Methylobacterium currus: one gene and its partners. The protein of the gene in region 2 interacts with the protein of the main gene of each other region in a pairwise test. Links are inferred from orthologs where the notes say so. Each region holds a gene or a part of one and is shown on either strand. Other genes may lie near its edges.

Evidence for each region.
Region 1: the proteins of lpdA (region 2) and odhB interact in binary tests that used the Escherichia coli proteins (3 or more experiments, as listed by UniProt). The link is inferred for Methylobacterium currus from one-to-one orthologs.
Region 3: the proteins of lpdA (region 2) and DA075_RS27615 interact in binary tests that used the Escherichia coli proteins (3 or more experiments, as listed by UniProt). The link is inferred for Methylobacterium currus from one-to-one orthologs.

What each region holds. Positions count from the first base shown.
Region 1 is NZ_CP028843.1:2,529,886-2,535,504, forward strand. Bases 1,460-4,286 are described here. They hold odhB (2-oxoglutarate dehydrogenase complex dihydrolipoyllysine-residue succinyltransferase), read right to left. Parts: upstream 3,596-4,286; coding sequence 2,324-3,595; downstream 1,460-2,323. Other genes in these bases: DA075_RS12035 (SDR family oxidoreductase), read right to left, coding at 1,517-2,260; DA075_RS12045 (2-oxoglutarate dehydrogenase E1 component), read right to left, coding at 3,680-4,286. Outside these bases: lpdA (dihydrolipoyl dehydrogenase), read right to left, coding at 39-1,442; more of DA075_RS12045, read right to left, coding at 4,287-5,619. UniProt on the Escherichia coli protein: E2 component of the 2-oxoglutarate dehydrogenase (OGDH) complex which catalyzes the second step in the conversion of 2-oxoglutarate to succinyl-CoA and CO(2).
Region 2 is NZ_CP028843.1:3,337,219-3,342,978, reverse strand. What follows is about bases 1,683-4,650. They hold lpdA (dihydrolipoyl dehydrogenase), read right to left. Parts: upstream 4,101-4,650; coding sequence 2,265-4,100; downstream 1,683-2,264. Other genes in these bases: aceF (dihydrolipoyllysine-residue acetyltransferase), read right to left, coding at 4,130-4,650; DA075_RS15655 (NADP-dependent malic enzyme), read right to left, coding at 1,683-1,782. Also shown: more of DA075_RS15655, read right to left, coding at 1-1,682; more of aceF, read right to left, coding at 4,651-5,440; DA075_RS15640 (transketolase-like TK C-terminal-containing protein), read right to left, coding at 5,551-5,760. UniProt on the Escherichia coli protein: Lipoamide dehydrogenase is a component of the glycine cleavage system as well as of the alpha-ketoacid dehydrogenase complexes.
Region 3 is NZ_CP028843.1:6,022,042-6,027,853, forward strand. What follows is about bases 1,969-4,988. They hold DA075_RS27615 (ATP-dependent helicase), read right to left. Parts: upstream 4,640-4,988; coding sequence 2,297-4,639; downstream 1,969-2,296. Other genes in these bases: DA075_RS27620 (hypothetical protein), read left to right, coding at 4,814-4,988. Outside these bases: DA075_RS27600 (SOUL family heme-binding protein), read right to left, coding at 1-291; DA075_RS27605 (NAD(P)-dependent oxidoreductase), read right to left, coding at 296-946; DA075_RS27610 (PhoH family protein), read right to left, coding at 1,148-1,864; more of DA075_RS27620, read left to right, coding at 4,989-5,062; DA075_RS27625 (thioesterase family protein), read right to left, coding at 5,085-5,648. UniProt on the Escherichia coli protein: A helicase with DNA-dependent ATPase activity. Unwinds DNA duplexes with 3'-5' polarity. Translocates on single-stranded DNA with 3'-5' polarity. Initiates unwinding more efficiently from a nicked substrate than double-stranded DNA.

The DNA of each region.
Region 1 (5,619 bases), 810 kb from region 2 along the record:
AGCCCGAGTTCCGTGGGGGGAGGGTTCGGGCGTCGTTCTCACATATGCAGCGCGCGCTTCTCCACCGCGAGCGCGGCTTCCTTCACCGCCTCGGTCAGGGTCGGGTGGGCGTGGCAGGTGCGGGCGATGTCCTCGGAGGAGGCGCCGAACTCCATCGCCACCGCGACCTCCATGATGAGGTTGCCGGCATCGGGCCCGACGATGTGGACGCCGAGCACCCGGTCGGTGGCGGCATCGGCCAGCACCTTCACGAAGCCGTCGGTGGTGTGGTTCACCTTGGCGCGTCCGTTCGCGGTGAAGGGGAACTTGCCGGTGTTGTAGGCGATCCCGTCCTTCTTCAGCTCCTCCTCGGACTTGCCGACCGAGGCGACCTCCGGCGTGGTGTAGACCACGTTCGGGATCACGCCGTAATTCACGTGACCGGCCTTGCCGGCCAGGATCTCCGCCACCGCGACGCCCTCGTCCTCGGCCTTGTGGGCGAGCATCGGGCCGGCGATCACGTCGCCGATGGCGTAGATGCCGGTGACGTTGGTGGCGTAGCGGTCGTCGGTGAGGATCCGGCCCTTGTTGTCGAGCTGGATGCCGACCGTCTCCAGGCCGAGGCCCGCGGTGTAGGGCACGCGGCCGATCGCCACGAGCACCACGTCGGCCTCCAGCACCTCCGCCGCGCCGCCGGCGGCCGGCTCGACCGTGACCTTGGCGCCGCTGCCGGTGCGCTCGACGCCCGTGACCTTCTGCGACAGGCGGAACTGGATGCCCTGCTTCGAGAGGATGCGCTGGAACTGCTTGCCGACCTCGCCGTCCATGCCAGGCAGGATCCGGTCGAGATACTCGACCACAATCACCTCGGCGCCCAGCCGCCGCCAGACCGACCCGAGCTCGAGGCCGATGACGCCGGCGCCGATGACCACGAGCTTGCCCGGGACCTTGGTCAGGTCGAGGGCGCCGGTGGAGGAGACCACCACCTCCTCGTCGATGGTGACGCCCGGCAGGTTGGCGACGTCCGAGCCCGTCGCGATCACGACGTTCTTGGCCTCCAGGATCTGGTTGCCGCCATCCTCAGACGTGACCTCGACCCGGCCGGCGCCGGCCAGCCGCCCGGTGCCCTGGAAGGTATCGATGCCGTTCTTCTTCAGCAGGAAGGCGACGCCCTTGGTGTTGCCGTCGACGCCCTCCTGCTTGAACGACATCATCTTCGCCAGATCGAGCTTCGGCTCGCCGACGGTGATGCCCAGCACCGGGAAGTGCTTGGTCGCCTCCTCGAACGCCTCGGAGGCGTGCAGCAGGGCCTTCGAGGGGATGCAGCCGACATTGAGGCAGGTGCCGCCATGGGTCGGGCGCTTCTCGACCACGGCAGTCTTCAGGCCGAGCTGGGCGGCGCGGAGCGCGCAGACGTAACCGCCGGGGCCGGTGCCGATGACGACGAGATCGTAGGAGGACATTCAGGACTCGCGAGGTTGGGAGCGGCGGGCCCGCGAGGCGCTGCCGCTGCGATGGGTGAGTGGATGGGGGGCGGCTAGCGGCCGCCCGAGATCGTCAGGGTCGCGCCGGTGGCGTAGGAGGCCTCGTCCGAGAGGAGCCACATCACCGCGGCCGCGACCTCGTCGGCGGTGCCGGCGCGCTTCATCGGCACCAGGGGGCTGAGCCGCGCCAGCCGGTCGGGCTGGCCGCCGCTGGCATGGATCTCGGTCTCGATCAGGCCGGGGGCGACGCCGTTGACCCGGATGCCCTCGGCGGCGACCTCGCCGGCGAGCCCGGTGGTGAAGGAGTCGATGGCCCCCTTCGAGGCGGCGTAGTCGACGTACTGGTTCGGCGCGCCGAGGCGGGCCGCGACCGACGAGAGGTTGACGATGACGCCGCCTTGCCCGCCGTGCCGGGTCGACATCCGCCGCACCGCCTCGCCGGCGCACAGGAACGAGCCGATGACGTTGGTGGTCATCATCCGGTTGAGGCGGTCGAAGGTCATCTCGTCGACCCGCGCCGCGTAGTCGACGACGCCCGCATTGTTGACGAGCCCGCCGAGCGGCCCGAGGCCGTCGGCTGCCTGGAAGAGGGCCGCGATGTCGGCCTCGACCGCGACGTCGCTCCTGACCGCGAGCGCCTTGCCGCCGAGATCCTCGATCTCCCGCACCAGGGCGTCGGCGGCGTCCTTGGCCGCGACGTAGGAGAAGCAGATCCGCCAGCCGGCCCGCGCCGCACGAAGGCAGACCGCCCGGCCGATGCCGCGGCTGCCGCCGGTGACCACCAGGACCTTGTCCATCTCAGCCGCTCCCCGATGTGAGAGGCCCCTCCCCCGGGCGGGGAAGGGGCTGGTTTGTTGGCCTCAGAGGTCGAGCACGAGGCGCGCCGGGTCCTCCAGGGCCTCCTTGACCCGCACCAGGAAGGTCACGGCCTCCTTCCCGTCGACGATGCGGTGATCGTAGGACAGGGCGAGGTACATCATCGGCCGCGCCTCGATCTTGCCGTTGCGCACGACCGGCCGCTCCTCGATGCGGTGCATGCCGAGGATGCCCGATTGCGGCGCGTTGAGGATCGGGGTCGACATCAGCGAGCCGTAGATGCCGCCGTTGGTGATCGTGAACGTGCCGCCCTGCATGTCCTCGATCGACAGCTTGCCGTCGCGGGCCTTGCGGCCGAAGCCGGTGATGGCCTTCTCGATCCCGGCGATCGACATCTGGTCGGCGTCGCGCACCACCGGCACGACCAGGCCCTTGTCAGTGCCGACCGCGATGCCGACGTGGTAGTAGTTCTTGTAGACGATGTCCTGGCCGTCGATCTCGGCGTTCACCGCCGGCACGTCCTTCAGGGCGCCGATCACCGCCTTGGTGAAGAAGCCCATGAAGCCGAGCTTGGCGCCGTGCTTCTTCTCGAACACGTCCTTGTACTGCTGGCGCAGGCTCATCACCGCGCTCATGTCGACGTCGTTGAACGTCGTCAGCATGGCGGCGGTGTTCTGCGCGTCCTTCAGGCGCCGGGCGATGGTCTGGCGCAGCTTGGTCATCCGCACCCGCTCCTCGCGGGAGGCATCGTCCGGCGCCGACGGGGCGCGGGCGACCTGCGGGGCCGGAGCCGGAGCGGGGGACGAGGCGCCGGAGGAGATCGCCGAGAGCATGTCGCCCTTGGTGACGCGGCCGTCCTTGCCGCTGCCCTTCACGGACGACGGGTCGACGCCGGATTCCTGGGCCAGGCGCGCGACGGCCGGGCCGTTGTCGCCCGAGGCGTGACCCTTCGGGGCGGCGTCGCCATGGCTGCCGTAGGAGGCGGAGGAGGACTTGGCGGGCGCCTCGGCGGCCTTCGGGGCCTCGGCCTTGGGAGCCTCGGCCTTCGGGGCGGCCGCGCCGTTGCCGGCGCCGGCGCCGCCCTCGACGATCGAGCCGAGGAGCGCGCCGGGCTCCACCGTCTCGCCGTCCTTGGCGACGATGTCGCCGAGCTGGCCCGAGGCCGGGGCATTGACCTCCAGGGTGACCTTGTCGGTCTCGAGCTCGACCAGCGGCTCGTCGGCCTTCACGGTGTCGCCGGGCTTCTTGAACCAGCGGCCGATCGTGGCCTCGCTCACGGACTCGCCGAGCGTCGGGACGCGGATTTCGGTGGCCATGTCTTCCGTCGGGGTTGGGGCGATGCGCATCGCCCGAAAAAAAGGATCAGGCGGCGCCCCTCGCGGGGCGCCGGTGACGCGGGATCAGACCGCCAGGGCCTCGTTGAGGAAGGCCTGGAGCTGGTCGAGGTGCTTCGACATCAGGCCGACGGCGGTCGAGGCCGAGGCCGGGCGGCCGATGTAGCGCGGACGCTTGGAGGCGGAGCCGGCCTGGTTGAGGACCCACTCCAGGTAGGGCTCGACGAAGGCCCACGAGCCCATGTTCTTGGGCTCCTCCTGGCACCACACCACCTCGGCGTTGCGGAAGCGCGAGATCTCGGTGGCGAGCGACTTCAGCGGGAACGGGTAGAGCTGCTCGACGCGCATCAGGTACACGTCGGAGATGCCGCGCTTCTCGCGCTCCTCGAAGAGGTCGTAATAGACCTTGCCCGAGCAGAGCACGACGCGCCGGACCTTGTCGTCCTTAGGCAGCTTCACGCCGTCCTGCGCCTTCTCGGCGTCGTCCCACAGCACCCGGTGGAAGGTCGAGCCCTCGGCGATGTCGGCCAGCGCCGAGACCGCCCGCTTGTGGCGCAGGAGCGACTTCGGGGTCATCAGCACCAGCGGCTTGCGGAAGTCCCGCTTCAGCTGGCGGCGCAGGATGTGGAAGTAGTTCGAGGGCGTCGTGCAGTTGGCGACCTGCATGTTGTCCTCGGCGCACATCTGCAGGTAGCGCTCGAGACGGGCCGAGGAGTGCTCCGGCCCCTGGCCCTCGTAGCCGTGCGGCAGCAGCATCACCAGGCCCGACATGCGCAGCCACTTGCGCTCACCGGACGAGATGAACTGGTCGACCACGACCTGCGCGCCGTTGGCGAAGTCGCCGAACTGCGCCTCCCACAGCACCAGGGAGTTCGGCTCGGCCAGCGAGTAGCCGTACTCGAAGCCGAGCACCGCCTCCTCCGAGAGCATCGAGTTGATGACCTCGTAGCGGCTCTGGCCGTCCTTGATGTGGTTGAGGGGCGTGTAGCGCTCCTCGTTCTCCTGGTCGATCACCACCGAGTGGCGCTGCGAGAAGGTGCCGCGCTCGACGTCCTGGCCCGACAGGCGGACCCGGTGGCCCTCCGTGAGGAGCGAGCCGAAGGCCAGCGCCTCGGCGGTCGCCCAGTCGAGGCCCTCGCCGGTCTCGATCGCCTTGGCGCGGTTGTCGAGGAAGCGCCGGATGGTGCGGTGCAGGTGGAAGTCCTGCGGCACCGTGGTGATGGCCTTCCCGATCTCCCGCAGGGTGTCGGCCGGCACGCCGGTGCGGCCGCGGCGCGGATCGTCCTCGTCCTCGCGCACCGCCTTCAGGCCCGACCAGCGGCCGTCGAGCCAGTCGGCCTTGTTGGCCTTGTAGGCGGTGGCGATGTCGAACTCGCTGTCGAGGGTGGCGCGGAACTCGGCCTTGCGCTCGTCGAGTTCCTTCTCGCTCACCACGCCGCCCTCGATCAGGCGCTTGCCGTAGCTCTCGAGGGTCGAGGGGTGCTTGCGGATGATCTGGTACATCTTCGGCTGGGTGAACGCGGGCTCGTCGCCCTCGTTGTGGCCGAAGCGGCGGTAGCAGAGCATGTCGATCACCACCGGCTTGTGGAACTTCTGCCGGTACTCGGTGGCGATCTTGGCCGCGAAGGTGACGGCCTCGGGGTCGTCGCCGTTGCAGTGGAAGATCGGCGCCTCGACCATCTTCGCCACGTCGGACGGGTAGGGCGAGGAGCGCGAGAAGCGCGGATCGGTGGTGAAGCCGATCTGGTTGTTGATGATGAAGTGGATCGAGCCGCCGGTGCGGTGGCCCTTCAGGCCCGACAGGCCGAAGCACTCCGCCACCACGCCCTGTCCCGCGAAGGCGGCGTCGCCGTGGATCAGGAGCGGCAGCACGGTGGTGCGCTGCTCGTCGCCGGTCTGGTCCTGCTTGGCGCGCACCTTGCCGAGCACCACCGGATCAACGATCTCGAGGTGCGACGGGTTGGCGGTCAGCGACAGGTGGACGGTGTTGCCGTCGAAGGCCCGGT
Region 2 (5,760 bases):
GATGAACAGGGTGTGGCGCGGCAGCTGCAACAGGCTCATGGCCGTGAGCGCCTTCACCCCCGGCGCCATGCCGATCACCTCGCGCACGTGGCGCAGGTGGCTGTGATAGGAACCGGTGCCGCCGCAGAGCAGGCCGTCGACCTGGCCGAGCGTCAGCAGCATCGCGCCGACGAGCGTCGGGTTGCGCCGCGCTTCCGCCAAGGCCACCTCGCGCGACAGGCCGTGGCGCTTGCGCGCCGCGTAATATCCTTCAGCGGCCTGCGCCTGGAACGCCTCGTCGTCGAGATCCTGCACGTCGACGTCGCGGCCGACCTCGATGCGAAGCCCGAGCGCCTTCATCTTGTCGGCGATCACCTCGCGGCGGCCGACCAGCACCGGCCGGGCCAGGCCCTCGTCGACCACCACCTGGGCGGCACGCAGCACCCGGTCGTCCTCGCCCTCCGCATAGGCGACGCGGGCGCGGGCCGCCTCGCTCGCCGCGGCGAAGACCGGCTGCATCACCGTGCCGGAGGTGTAGACGCGGCTCTCCAGCGAGCGGCGATAGGCCTCGACGTCGAGCATCGGCTTCGTCGCGACGCCGCTCTCGGTGGCGGCGAGCGCCACGGCCGGGGCGACCTTGGTGATGAGCCGCGGATCGAACGGGCGCGGGATCAGGTAGTCGGGCCCGAAGGCGATGTCCTGCGTGCCGTAGGCCGCCGTCACCACGTCCGATTGCTCGGCCCGGGCCAGCTCGGCGATGGCCCGCACCGCGGCGAGCTTCATCTCCTCGTTGATCGTGGTCGCGCCGACATCGAGGGCACCCCGGAAGATGAACGGGAAGCACAGGACGTTGTTGACCTGGTTCGGATAGTCCGAACGGCCGGTGGCGATGATCGCGTCGGGGCGCACGGCCTTCGCCGCCTCCGGCCGGATCTCCGGCTCGGGGTTGGCCAGCGCCAGGATCAGGGGCTTGTCGGCCATGCCCTTGACCATCTCGGGCGTCAGCGCGCCGGCAGCCGAGAGGCCGAGGAAGATGTCGGCGCCCGGCACCGCGTCGGCCAGCGTGCGCGCCTCGGTGACCTGCGCGTATTGCGCCTTCTGGGCATCGAGGTTGTTGCGGCCCTGGTAGATCACGCCGCGGCTGTCGGTGACGAGGACGTTCTTCTTGTCGAGGCCGAGGCTCACCAGCAGGTTGAGGCAGGCGATGGCCGCCGCGCCGGCGCCCGAGCAGACGACGCGGACCTCGCCGATGCGCTTGCCGACCACTTCCAGGCCGTTGAGGATCGCGGCGGCGGCGATGATCGCGGTGCCGTGCTGGTCGTCATGGAAGACCGGGATCTTCATCCGCTCGCGCAGGCGGGTCTCGATCTCGAAGCATTCCGGCGCCTTGATGTCCTCGAGGTTGATGCCCCCGAAGGTCGGCTCCAGGCTCGCGATGATGTCGACGAGCTTGTCCGGATCGGTCTCGTCGATCTCGATGTCGAACACGTCGATGCCGGCGAACTTGCGGAACAGGCAGCCCTTGCCCTCCATCACCGGCTTGCCGGCGAGCGCGCCGATATTGCCGAGGCCCAGCACCGCCGTGCCGTTCGAGATCACCGCCACGAGGTTGCCGCGGGAGGTGAGCTCGGCGGCCTGGGCCGGGTCCTTCTCGATGGCGAGGCAGGCGGCGGCGACGCCCGGCGAGTAGGCGAGCGCGAGGTCGCGCTGCGTGCTCATGTCCTTGGTCGGCAGCACGGCGATTTTGCCGGGCGTCGGAAAGCGGTGGTAGTCGAGGGCGGCCTTCTCGAGTTGCTCGTCCACGGGCGTGTCCTCCTGATGTGGTTGCGGGATGGCGGGTGCGCTAAGGCGCGCAAGGTCGTCTCCCGACCGGCGCCTTCGCGGGCACCGATCGGGAAGGGAACGCTCAAGGTTTGGGTCGCGATCCCGCCGGTTGGCGGCAGGTTTGGCGTGTTTTCAAGCGTGAAAGGTCAATGCCGGGACGCGGCGTCTCAAACCGATCACCCGGTGCGCGGGCTCTGATGCTTGTGTCTCAAGATCGCTGGCAAGATGAAGCGCGGAATCTCCCCTCTCCCGAGGGGGAGAGGAGTCGGGGGTGAGGGTGGCGACGGTGCCGGACAAATCTCGGTCGTCCCGCTGTCAGCACGACGCTTCGTGATCAAAACTGAAGCGTGCCACCCTCACCCTTACCCCTCTCCCACTCGGGAGAGGGGGTCCCGCGCTCTATTCGTTAAAGACAGTGTAGGGCGGCGGGAATGTAGCCGCCCCACACCAAAGTTGCCGCCTCAATGCGCCTTCTTCTTCGGCATGTAGAGGTCGGTGATCGTGCCCTCGAAGGCTTCCGCCGCCATGCCGACCGTCTCCGACAGGGTCGGATGCGGGTGGATGGTGAGCCCGATATCCTCGGCATCCGCCCCCATCTCGATGGCGAGCGCCGCTTCGGCGATCAGGTCGCCGGCGGACGGGCCGACGATGCCGCAGCCGACGATGCGGTTCGAGTCCTCGTCGAACAGCACCTTGGTCAGGCCCTCGTCGCGCCCGAGCGACAGCGAGCGCCCGCTCGCCGCCCACGGGAAGACGCCCTTGCCGACCTTGATGCCCTTGGCCTTGGCCTCATTCTCCGAGAGGCCGACCCAGGCCACCTCCGGATCGGTGTAGGCCACCGACGGGATCACCTTGGCGTCGAAGAACGAGTTCTTGCCCGCAGCCGCTTCCGCCGCGACCTTGCCCTCGTGCACCGCCTTGTGGGCGAGCATCGGCTGGCCGACCACGTCGCCGATGGCGAAGATGTGCGGCGCGGTCGTGCGCATCTGCTTGTCGACCGGGATGAAGCCCCGCTCGTCCACCGCGACGCCGGCGGCCTCGGCGTTGATCAGCTTGCCGTTGGGGCGGCGGCCGACCGAGACCAGGATCTTGTCGAAGGTGTCGGTCGCCGGCGCCGAGCCGCCCTCGAACGTCACCTTGAGGCCCTCGGGGGTCGCCTCGACCGCCGTGACCTTGGCCTTGAGGTGGATCGCCTCGTACTGCTTCGAGATCCGCTTGAAGAGCGGCGTGACGATGTCCTTGTCGGCACCGGGGATGATCTGGTCCATCAGCTCGACGATGGTCACCTTCGACCCGAGGGCGTGGTAGACCGTCGCCATCTCGAGGCCGATGATGCCGCCGCCGATGACGAGGAGGCGCTTCGGCACCCCGTCGAGTTCGAGGGCACCGGTCGAGTCGATCACCCGCTTGTCGTCATGCGGGATGAACGGCATCTTGATCGGCTCGGAGCCGGCCGCGATGATCGCGTTGTCGAAGCCGACGACCGTCGTCTTGCCCTCGTGCTCGACCTCGATCTGGTGCGGGCTGACGAAGCGGGCGGTGCCCGTCACCACCGTCACCTTGCGCTGCTTGGCCAGCCCCCCGAGGCCGCCGGTCAGGCGCTTGACCACGCCCTCCTTCCAGTTGCGGAGCTGGTCGATGTCGATTTGCGGCGCGGCGAAGCTGATGCCGTGCGAGGCCATCGCCTGGCTCTCGTCGATCACCTTGGCGGCGTGGAGCAGCGCCTTCGAGGGGATGCAGCCGACATTGAGGCACACCCCGCCGAGGCTCGCCCAGCGCTCGACCAGGATCACCTTCTTGCCGAGATCGGCAGCGCGGAACGCCGCCGTGTAGCCGCCGGGGCCGGCGCCGAGCACCAGCACCTCGGCCCGCATCGCCTCGCCGGAGACCGGAGCCGCGCCCTTCGGGGCCGGGGCGGGCGAGGCCCCCGACCCGCCGGCGATGGCCGGCGAGCCGTAGCCGGCCTGGCCCGCACCCGCTGCGAGCGGCGAGCCGCCGGCCGCGGAGCCTTGCGCCGGGGCCGCCTTCTCGGCGACCTCGGGCTTTGCGGCGCCGGTCGCCGCCGCACCCTCCAGCACCAGGAGCAGGTCGCCTTCCGTGACCGTGTCGCCGGGCTTGACCTTCACCTCCACGACCTTGCCGGCCACGGAGGAGGGCACGTCCATGGTCGCCTTGTCGGATTCCAGGACGACGATGGTCTCGTCGACCGCGATCGTGTCGCCGGCCTTGACCAGCACCTCGATCACCGGAACGTTCTTGAAGTCGCCGATGTCCGGCAGACGGACTTCGTTGCTCATCGGATCACCTCGTTACTCTGGTCTCGGCGTCAGACGACGAGGCGCCGGACGTCCTCGAGGACGTGGGCGAGGTGGCGGGTGAAGCGCGCCGCGAGCGCGCCGTCGATCACGCGGTGGTCGTAGGAGACCGAGAGCGGCAGCATCAGCCGCGGCTTGAACTCGCTGCCGTTCCAGACCGGCGCCATCTTGGAGCGGACGACGCCCAGGATCGCGACCTCGGGGGCGTTGACGAGGGGCGTGAAGCCGGTGCCGCCGATGCCGCCCAGCGACGAGATCGTGAAGGTGGCGCCCTGCATGTCGCCGCTGCCGAGCTTGCCGTCACGGGCCTTCTTCGACAGCGAGCCCAGCTCCTGGCTGATCTCGACGATGCCCTTGCGGTCGGCATCCTTGACCACCGGGACGACGAGGCCGTCCGGCGTGTCGACGGCGACGCCGATGTTGTAATATTTCTTCAGGATCAGCGCGTCCTTCTCGGGGTTCAGCGACGCGTTGAACTCCGGGAACTGGCGCAGGGCCGAGACCGAGGCCTTGATCAGGAACGACAGCAGGGTAACGCGGTAGCCCTTGTCCTTGCCGGCGGTGTCGAGCTCCTTGCGGTAGGCGTCGGTGTCGGTGATGTCCGACTCGTCCGAATGGGTGACGAGCGGAACGTTGAGCCAGGCGCGGTGCAGGTGCGGGCCGGAGATCTTCTTGATCCGGGGCAGCGGCCTGACCTCGGTCGGGCCGAACTTCGAGAAGTCGACCGCCGGGATCTCCGGGATGCCCATGCCGCCGGTCGGCGCGACGGCGCCGGCCGAGGCCGCGGGGGCGGCGGAGCGCACCAGCGAGCCCTTCACGTCCTCCTTGGTGATCCGGCCCTTCTCGCCGGTGCCCTTGATCCCGGTCAGGTCGACGCCGAGCTCGCGGGCGAGGCGCCGCACGGCGGGGCTGGCATGGACGTTCGAGAAGTCCGGCGCGGAGGAGGCCGGGGCGGCCGGCACCGGCGGGGCGGCGGGCTTGGCCGGGTCCGGCTCCTGCTTCGGCATCAGGGCGGCGGTGTCGGCGGCGGGGGCCGCGCCGGCGGCGGGCGTCGCGGCCGCGGCGGCGGCGGGCGCCTTCTCCTCGCTCTCGCCCTTCAGCAGCAGGACCGCGCTGCCCTCGCTCACCGTGTCGCCGACCTTGACCAGGATCTTCTCGACCACGCCGGCCGACGGGGAGGGCACCTCCATCGTCGCCTTGTCGGATTCGAGCGACACGATCGGGTCCTCGGCCCCGATCGTGTCGCCTTCCTTCACCAGGATCTCGATGATCGGGATGTCCTTGAAATCACCGATATCGGGGATCTTGACCTCGATCGACACTGCGCACTCTCCCGAATTCTTTGCTTACGACTTCACGCAGATGGAATGATGGGCGCGCGAGGCCGTCCCCTCCCGCCCTGCGGGAGAGGGGCCTCGCGGCGCGAGGGGCGTCAGACCGTCCAGGGGGCCGGCTTCTCCGGGTTCAGCCCGTACTTGGCGATCGCCTCGGCGACCTTGGCGGCCGGCACGGCGCCTTCCTCGGCCAGGCTCTTGAGCGCCGCGACGGCGACCCAGTAGCGGTTGACCTCGAAGAACTCGCGCAGGCGCACCCGGTAGTCCGAGCGGCCGAAGCCGTCGGTGCCGAGGACCTTGTAGCGCCC
Region 3 (5,812 bases), 2.7 Mb from region 2 along the record:
CGTCATGGCGATGCGCTGGCCGCCGGCCTCCACGGGTGCCGTCATGGCGATGCGGTCGCCAGCCTGGTTCGCCCCGGTGATGTAGCGAAAGAGGCGCCCGAACGCCTCGCCGTCGCCCTGGCCGCGCGCGTCGGTCTCGACCGCCACACGCCCTTCATAGGCGCGGATCTCGACGCCGCGGTCGAGCGTCTCGACCACCGCGTAGCGGGGCTGATCGTAGAACGACCGGATGCCGAACACGCCGAGGACCGATTCGATCAGCGTGACGGCATAGTAGAGGATCTTGTCCATGGGATCAGACCGGGAGCGGGTGGCTGATCAGCACGACGGCGCGCCGGACATGCTCGCCGCTCTCGATCTCCCGGGTGATGAACTGCGCCACGTCCGCCCGGGCGATCAGCCCATTCTTCCAGGAGGACGGCCGGTCGAGCACCTGGTAGCGCCCGGTCGCAGGCCCGCCGGTGAGCACGCCGGGGCGGACGAAGGTCCAGTCGAGGGTGCTGCGGCGGATGCGCATTTCCTGCGCATCCTTGTCGTCATAGGCACGGCCGAAGACGAGGCGGAACGGCAGCCGTTGCAGCGGACCGATCGCCGAGCGGCTGTCGCCGGTGCCGAAGCCGGTCACCGCCACCAGCCGGCGCACGCCCGCCGCCTCCATCGCCGGAACCAGCACGTTGGTGGCGTCCGAGAAGAGCCGCACCGTCCCGAACAGGTCGCGGAACGGCACGCCGAGGGCCTGCACCACGGCATCGATCCCGTCGAGCGCCCCGGCGATGTCGGGAGCCGACAGGGCGTCGCCGGGAAACCGTTCGAGATTCGGGTCTGACAGCGCGATCTTGCCCGCCGAGCGGGCGAAGGCCCGCACCCGATGCCCCGCGGCAAGCGCGGCCTTGACGGTCTCCAGGCCGATGCCCTGGCTGGCGCCGATGACGAGGAGATGAGCCATGGATGCGTCCTGGGTCAGCGTAAGGAGGCGGTCGACCCTAGGAAGCGTTCGGGCGTGCGATGGTTGCTGGCGCCAGGGCAGATTTCGGGGGTTGCGATGATGTGCCCGGGAAGAGGGCGGCCAGACGCTACGGCCATCGGGATCGGAGTGACGCGCCTGAAACGACCTGCCCGGCCCTCCGGCCGGGCAGGCGTCGCGATCTCAGACCCGCGCCTCCTCGAAGGCCCGTACCCATTCGGCGCAGATCCCTGAGCGCACGATGTCGTCCAGGCCGAACTCGACGATCGGGATCGGCATCATCCGGCTCTTGACCAGATGGATCACGGTGCGCAGGCCCGAGGTCTCGCGCAGGTCGGTCTGGGACACGTCGCCGTTGATGATGACCTGGGTGTCGTCGCCGATCCGGGTCAGGAACATCTTGATCTCGGCCGGGGTGGTGTTCTGGGCCTCGTCGAGGATCACCAGGCAGTTCTTGAAGGTGCGTCCGCGCATCACCTCGAAGGGGACGACCTCGATCTCGCGGGCCTTGACGGCGATCTCGAAGGCGCCGTCGCCCATGCGCTCCTTCATGGTCTCGGTGAGGGGGGCGACCCAGGGCGCGATCTTCTCCTCGAGGCTGCCGGGGAAGAAGCCGAGGGATCGGCCGGAGGGCACGTTCGGCCGGGTGATCACCACCTTGGCGACGCGGCGCTGGCGCAGCAGGTCTGCGGCGCGGGTTCCGGCGATGTAGGTCTTGCCGGTGCCGGCGGGGCCGAGAACGATGACTTGCGGGTGGGACCCGAGGGCTTCCAGATACTCGGCCTGGCGGGCCGTCATCGGCTGGATCGGTGGCGGGTTGCGCTCTTCCTCGAAGCGAGTGCGGTGCACCCGGATCGGGCGGTCATCAACCAGTTCAAGTCGTGCGCGTCGTCTCTTCACGGATCAACACTCCCACTGGACTTGCGGTGCCGATTATCGTGTGCCCTCTCGTGTCCCAGATCTCCTTTGGTCTTGTGACGACTCAAAGCCTCATCGGCCGCAACGGTTCCGGTCGGGGTTGACGCAGGCGGTGGACAAGTCCGCCTGTTTCATCCGACAGGGTAAGCAGCCGATGATGAACGAGCAATTGTCGCGCCGCACCATGCCCCTGCGAAACCGGAGGGGCATCGTACGGAGCGACGAATTGTGATGAAAACCACACAGAGGTGGAGTGAGCCGACGCTGGAGGATGGGCGGCGTCGGCGCGGACCGTGAGGACCGGCTGGCCGGATGAGCTCGCCACCTGATCGCCGCTCCCGGTTGGCCCGCATACGGGAGCGAGGTCCCGCAGACGGAACGTAGATCCCGCAGACGGGCGCCCGCGGGACCGCTTCAGCCCGGCTGGACGAAGCTGTCGAGGACCATCTTCCGGCCGGCCTTGTCGAAGTCAACGGTGAGCTTGTTGCCGTCGACGGCCGCCACCGAGCCCGGTCCGAATTTGGTGTGGAAGATGCGTGCGCCGGGCTCGAAGGCCGACGGCGTGCCGGTGGATTTGGCCACCAGCGTGCCCTCGATCTGCTGCGGCCCGCGCCGGCCGGGCGCCGCACTGCGCCCGCCCCCGCCGAACCGGTCCTGGGCGGCGGCCTGGGCCTGAGCCCGCTGCCAGCCCGGGGTGGAGTAGGACGAGCCGAAGGCCGGCGCCTGCCGGTCGAACCGCGACGGGCCCTGCGAGAAGCTCGCGGGCGCGTCGAGCACCGCGACGCTGGCCTCGGGCAGCTCGTCGATGAATCGGCTCGGCACGGTCGAGGACCACAGGCCGTGGATGCGCCGGTTGACCGCGAAGGAGATCTTGGCCCGCTTGCGCGCCCGGGTCAGGCCGACATGGGCGAGGCGCCGCTCCTCCTCCAGCCCCGCCCGACCGCTCTCGTCGAGGGCGCGCTGGTTCGGAAAAAGGCCGTTCTCCCAGCCGGGAAGAAAGACGGTGTCGAACTCGAGGCCCTTCGCCGCGTGGAGCGTCATCAGGCTCACCCGGTCGCCGCCCTCGGCCTCGTTGGCATCCATGACCAAAGAGACGTGTTCGAGGAAGCCGGCGAGGTCCGGGAACTCCTCCATCGAGCGCACCAGCTCCTTCAGGTTCTCCAGCCGGCCGGCGGCGTCGGCGGTGCGCTCCTTCTGCCACATCTCGGTGTAGCCGGATTCCTCCAGGATCGTCTGCGCCACCTCGGTGTGCGGCTGGTCCTCCAGGAGCTTGGCCCAGCGGGAAAAGCTCTGGCACAGGGCGCGCAGGGTCGAGCGGGGCTTGGGCTTCAGCTCCTCGGTCTCGCTCATCATGCGGGCGGCCTGGAGCAGCGGCACCTTGGCGCGCCGCGCCAGGCCGTGCAGCGCCTGGAGCGTCGCGTCGCCCAAGCCCCGCTTCGGCGTGTTGAAGATCCGCTCGAAGGCGAGGTCGTCAGAGCCGTTGGCGACGATGCGCAGGTAGGCCAGGGCGTCGCGGATCTCGGCCCGCTCGTAGAAGCGCGGGCCGCCGACCACCCGGTAGGGCAGGCCGAGCTGGACGAAGCGGTCCTCGACCTCGCGCATCTGCGCCGAGATGCGCACCAGCACGGCGATCTCCGACAGCGCGTGGCCCTTGGCCTGCAGGCTCTCGATCTCCTCGCAGACGAGGCGCGCCTCCTCCTCCGAATCCCAGGCGCCGGTGACCGTGACCTTCTCGCCCTCCGGGCTGTCGGTGCGCAGGGTCTTGCCGAGGCGGCCCTCGTTATGGGCGATCAGCACCGAGGCGGCGGCCAGAATGTGGCCGGTCGAGCGGTAGTTGTTCTCCAGCCGCACCACCAGCGCGCCGGGGAAGTCGTGCTCGAAGCGCAGGATGTTGTCGACCTCGGCACCGCGCCAGCCATAGATCGACTGGTCGTCGTCGCCGACGCAGGCGACGTTGCGGTGGCCCTGCGCCAGCAGGCGCAGCCAGAGATACTGGGCGACGTTGGTGTCCTGATACTCGTCGACCAGGATGTAGCGGAACCGCTGCTGGTAATTGGTCAGCACATCCGGGTTCTCGCGCCACAGCCGAAGGCAGAGCAGCAGCAGGTCGCCGAAATCGACCGCGTTCAGTGCCCGCAAGCGCTCCTGATAGGCGGCGTAGAGCGTTCCGCCCTTGCCGAAGCCGAAGGCGCCGGCCTCGCCCGCCGGCACCTGCTCGGGGCCGAGGCCGCGGTTCTTCCAGCCGTCGATCGTGCCGGCGAGGCTGCGGGCGGGCCAGCGCTTCTCGTCGAGGTCGGCGGCGGCGATCACCTGCTTCAGCAGCCGGAGCTGGTCGTCGGTGCCGAGGATCGTGAAGTCGGAGCGCAGGCCCACCAGCTCGGCGTGGCGGCGCAGGATCTTGGTGCCGATGGCGTGGAAGGTGCCGAGCCACGGCATCCCCTCCCCGGCCGGGCCGATGAGGGCGCCGATGCGCTCCTTCATCTCCCGGGCGGCCTTGTTGGTGAAGGTCACCGCCAGGATGTCGAAGGGCCGGGCGCGGCCGGTGGCGATCAGGTGGGCGATGCGGGTGGTGAGCACCCGGGTCTTGCCGGTCCCGGCGCCGGCGAGCACCAGCACCGGCCCTTCCGTCGCCTCGACGGCGCGGCGCTGCTCGGGGTTGAGCCCCGTGAGATAGGGCGCGTCCTGGGGCACCACCGCAGCGCGGGCGCGGGCGGAGATCGAGGTGGGGGCGGTCCCGGCCGGGAAGTCGCGAGTCATGCCCGCATCACTGGACCAAAACGCGAACGGCGTCGAGAGCGGTGGGCGCATCCCTCTTTCGCCGAGCACCGCACCCTTGTACCGCACCCTTGTACCGCACCCTCGCACCGGAACCTTGCAGGAACCTCGGCGTCGTCCCTCACGGACAGGCCATCGGTTTTCGAAAGGTATCCCATGCGCGCCCACAGCCTCCTGATCCTGGCGCTCGTCGCCATGCCGTTCCCGGCGCTGGCGCAGAATCAGGTTCCCGCCAACCGCTCCCAGCAATCCGTCGAGGGGATCAACCGCTCGATCGAATCGCGGGCCGAGTCACGCAGCATCCAGCAGCAGAACCGGTTCGAGACCAACCAGCTTCAGGGCCAGATCCAGCGCCAGCAGAGCCTGCCGCCGCCGCCGGCGCCGATCATCGTGCCGGGTCGCTGACCCGTCACGGGTCGCCGACCCGTCAGTGCCTCACCCGGGCGCCGGCAGCCGCGAAGGCCATGGTGTCCGGCCGGGCATGGCCGCGGGCCGGGACGCCGATCACCCGGCCGAGATCGTCGGGCCGCGGCAGCCGGGCATGCGAGCCGAGCATGACCGAGAGATTGGCCTGGATGTCCTCCGGGAACGGCGCCACGCGCCGCGTCGCCGGATCGACGTGGAGGGACAGGTTCTCGGAGGTGGCGGCGACCCAGCCCTCGGTGGCGTGGCGGATCTCGGAGTAGAAGTGGATCCGCTTCTCGTCGAAGGCGATGAGCTGCAGCGTCACCCGCACGGGATCGTCCAGGATCAGCTCGCGGCGGTAGCGCACATGGACCTCGGCCGCGAAGGTCGTGCCGCGACCGGTCTCCATGTAGTCGGGCCCGAGGCCGACGACGCCGAACGCCTCGTCCACCGCCCGGTCGAACAGGACGTGGTAATACGCCATGTTCAGGTGGCCGTTGTAATCGATCCAGCCCGGCTCGATCGCCATCGTGGACGACACGAACGGCGCGAAGAAGAAGACCGAGGCGGGACGGTCGTCAGCCATTGTGGGGCTCCCGGTGAGCGCAGGCGGGATGACAAGGGCGCCCTGGGACGTACCACGCTTGGGTGAGGGATGCATCCCCGGATGCCTTGCACCTTGGGGCAAGGTGCCAGCCACGGAGCGCACTTCTCCGTGACCGGGCCTCCGGATATGCCGGCCGGGACACG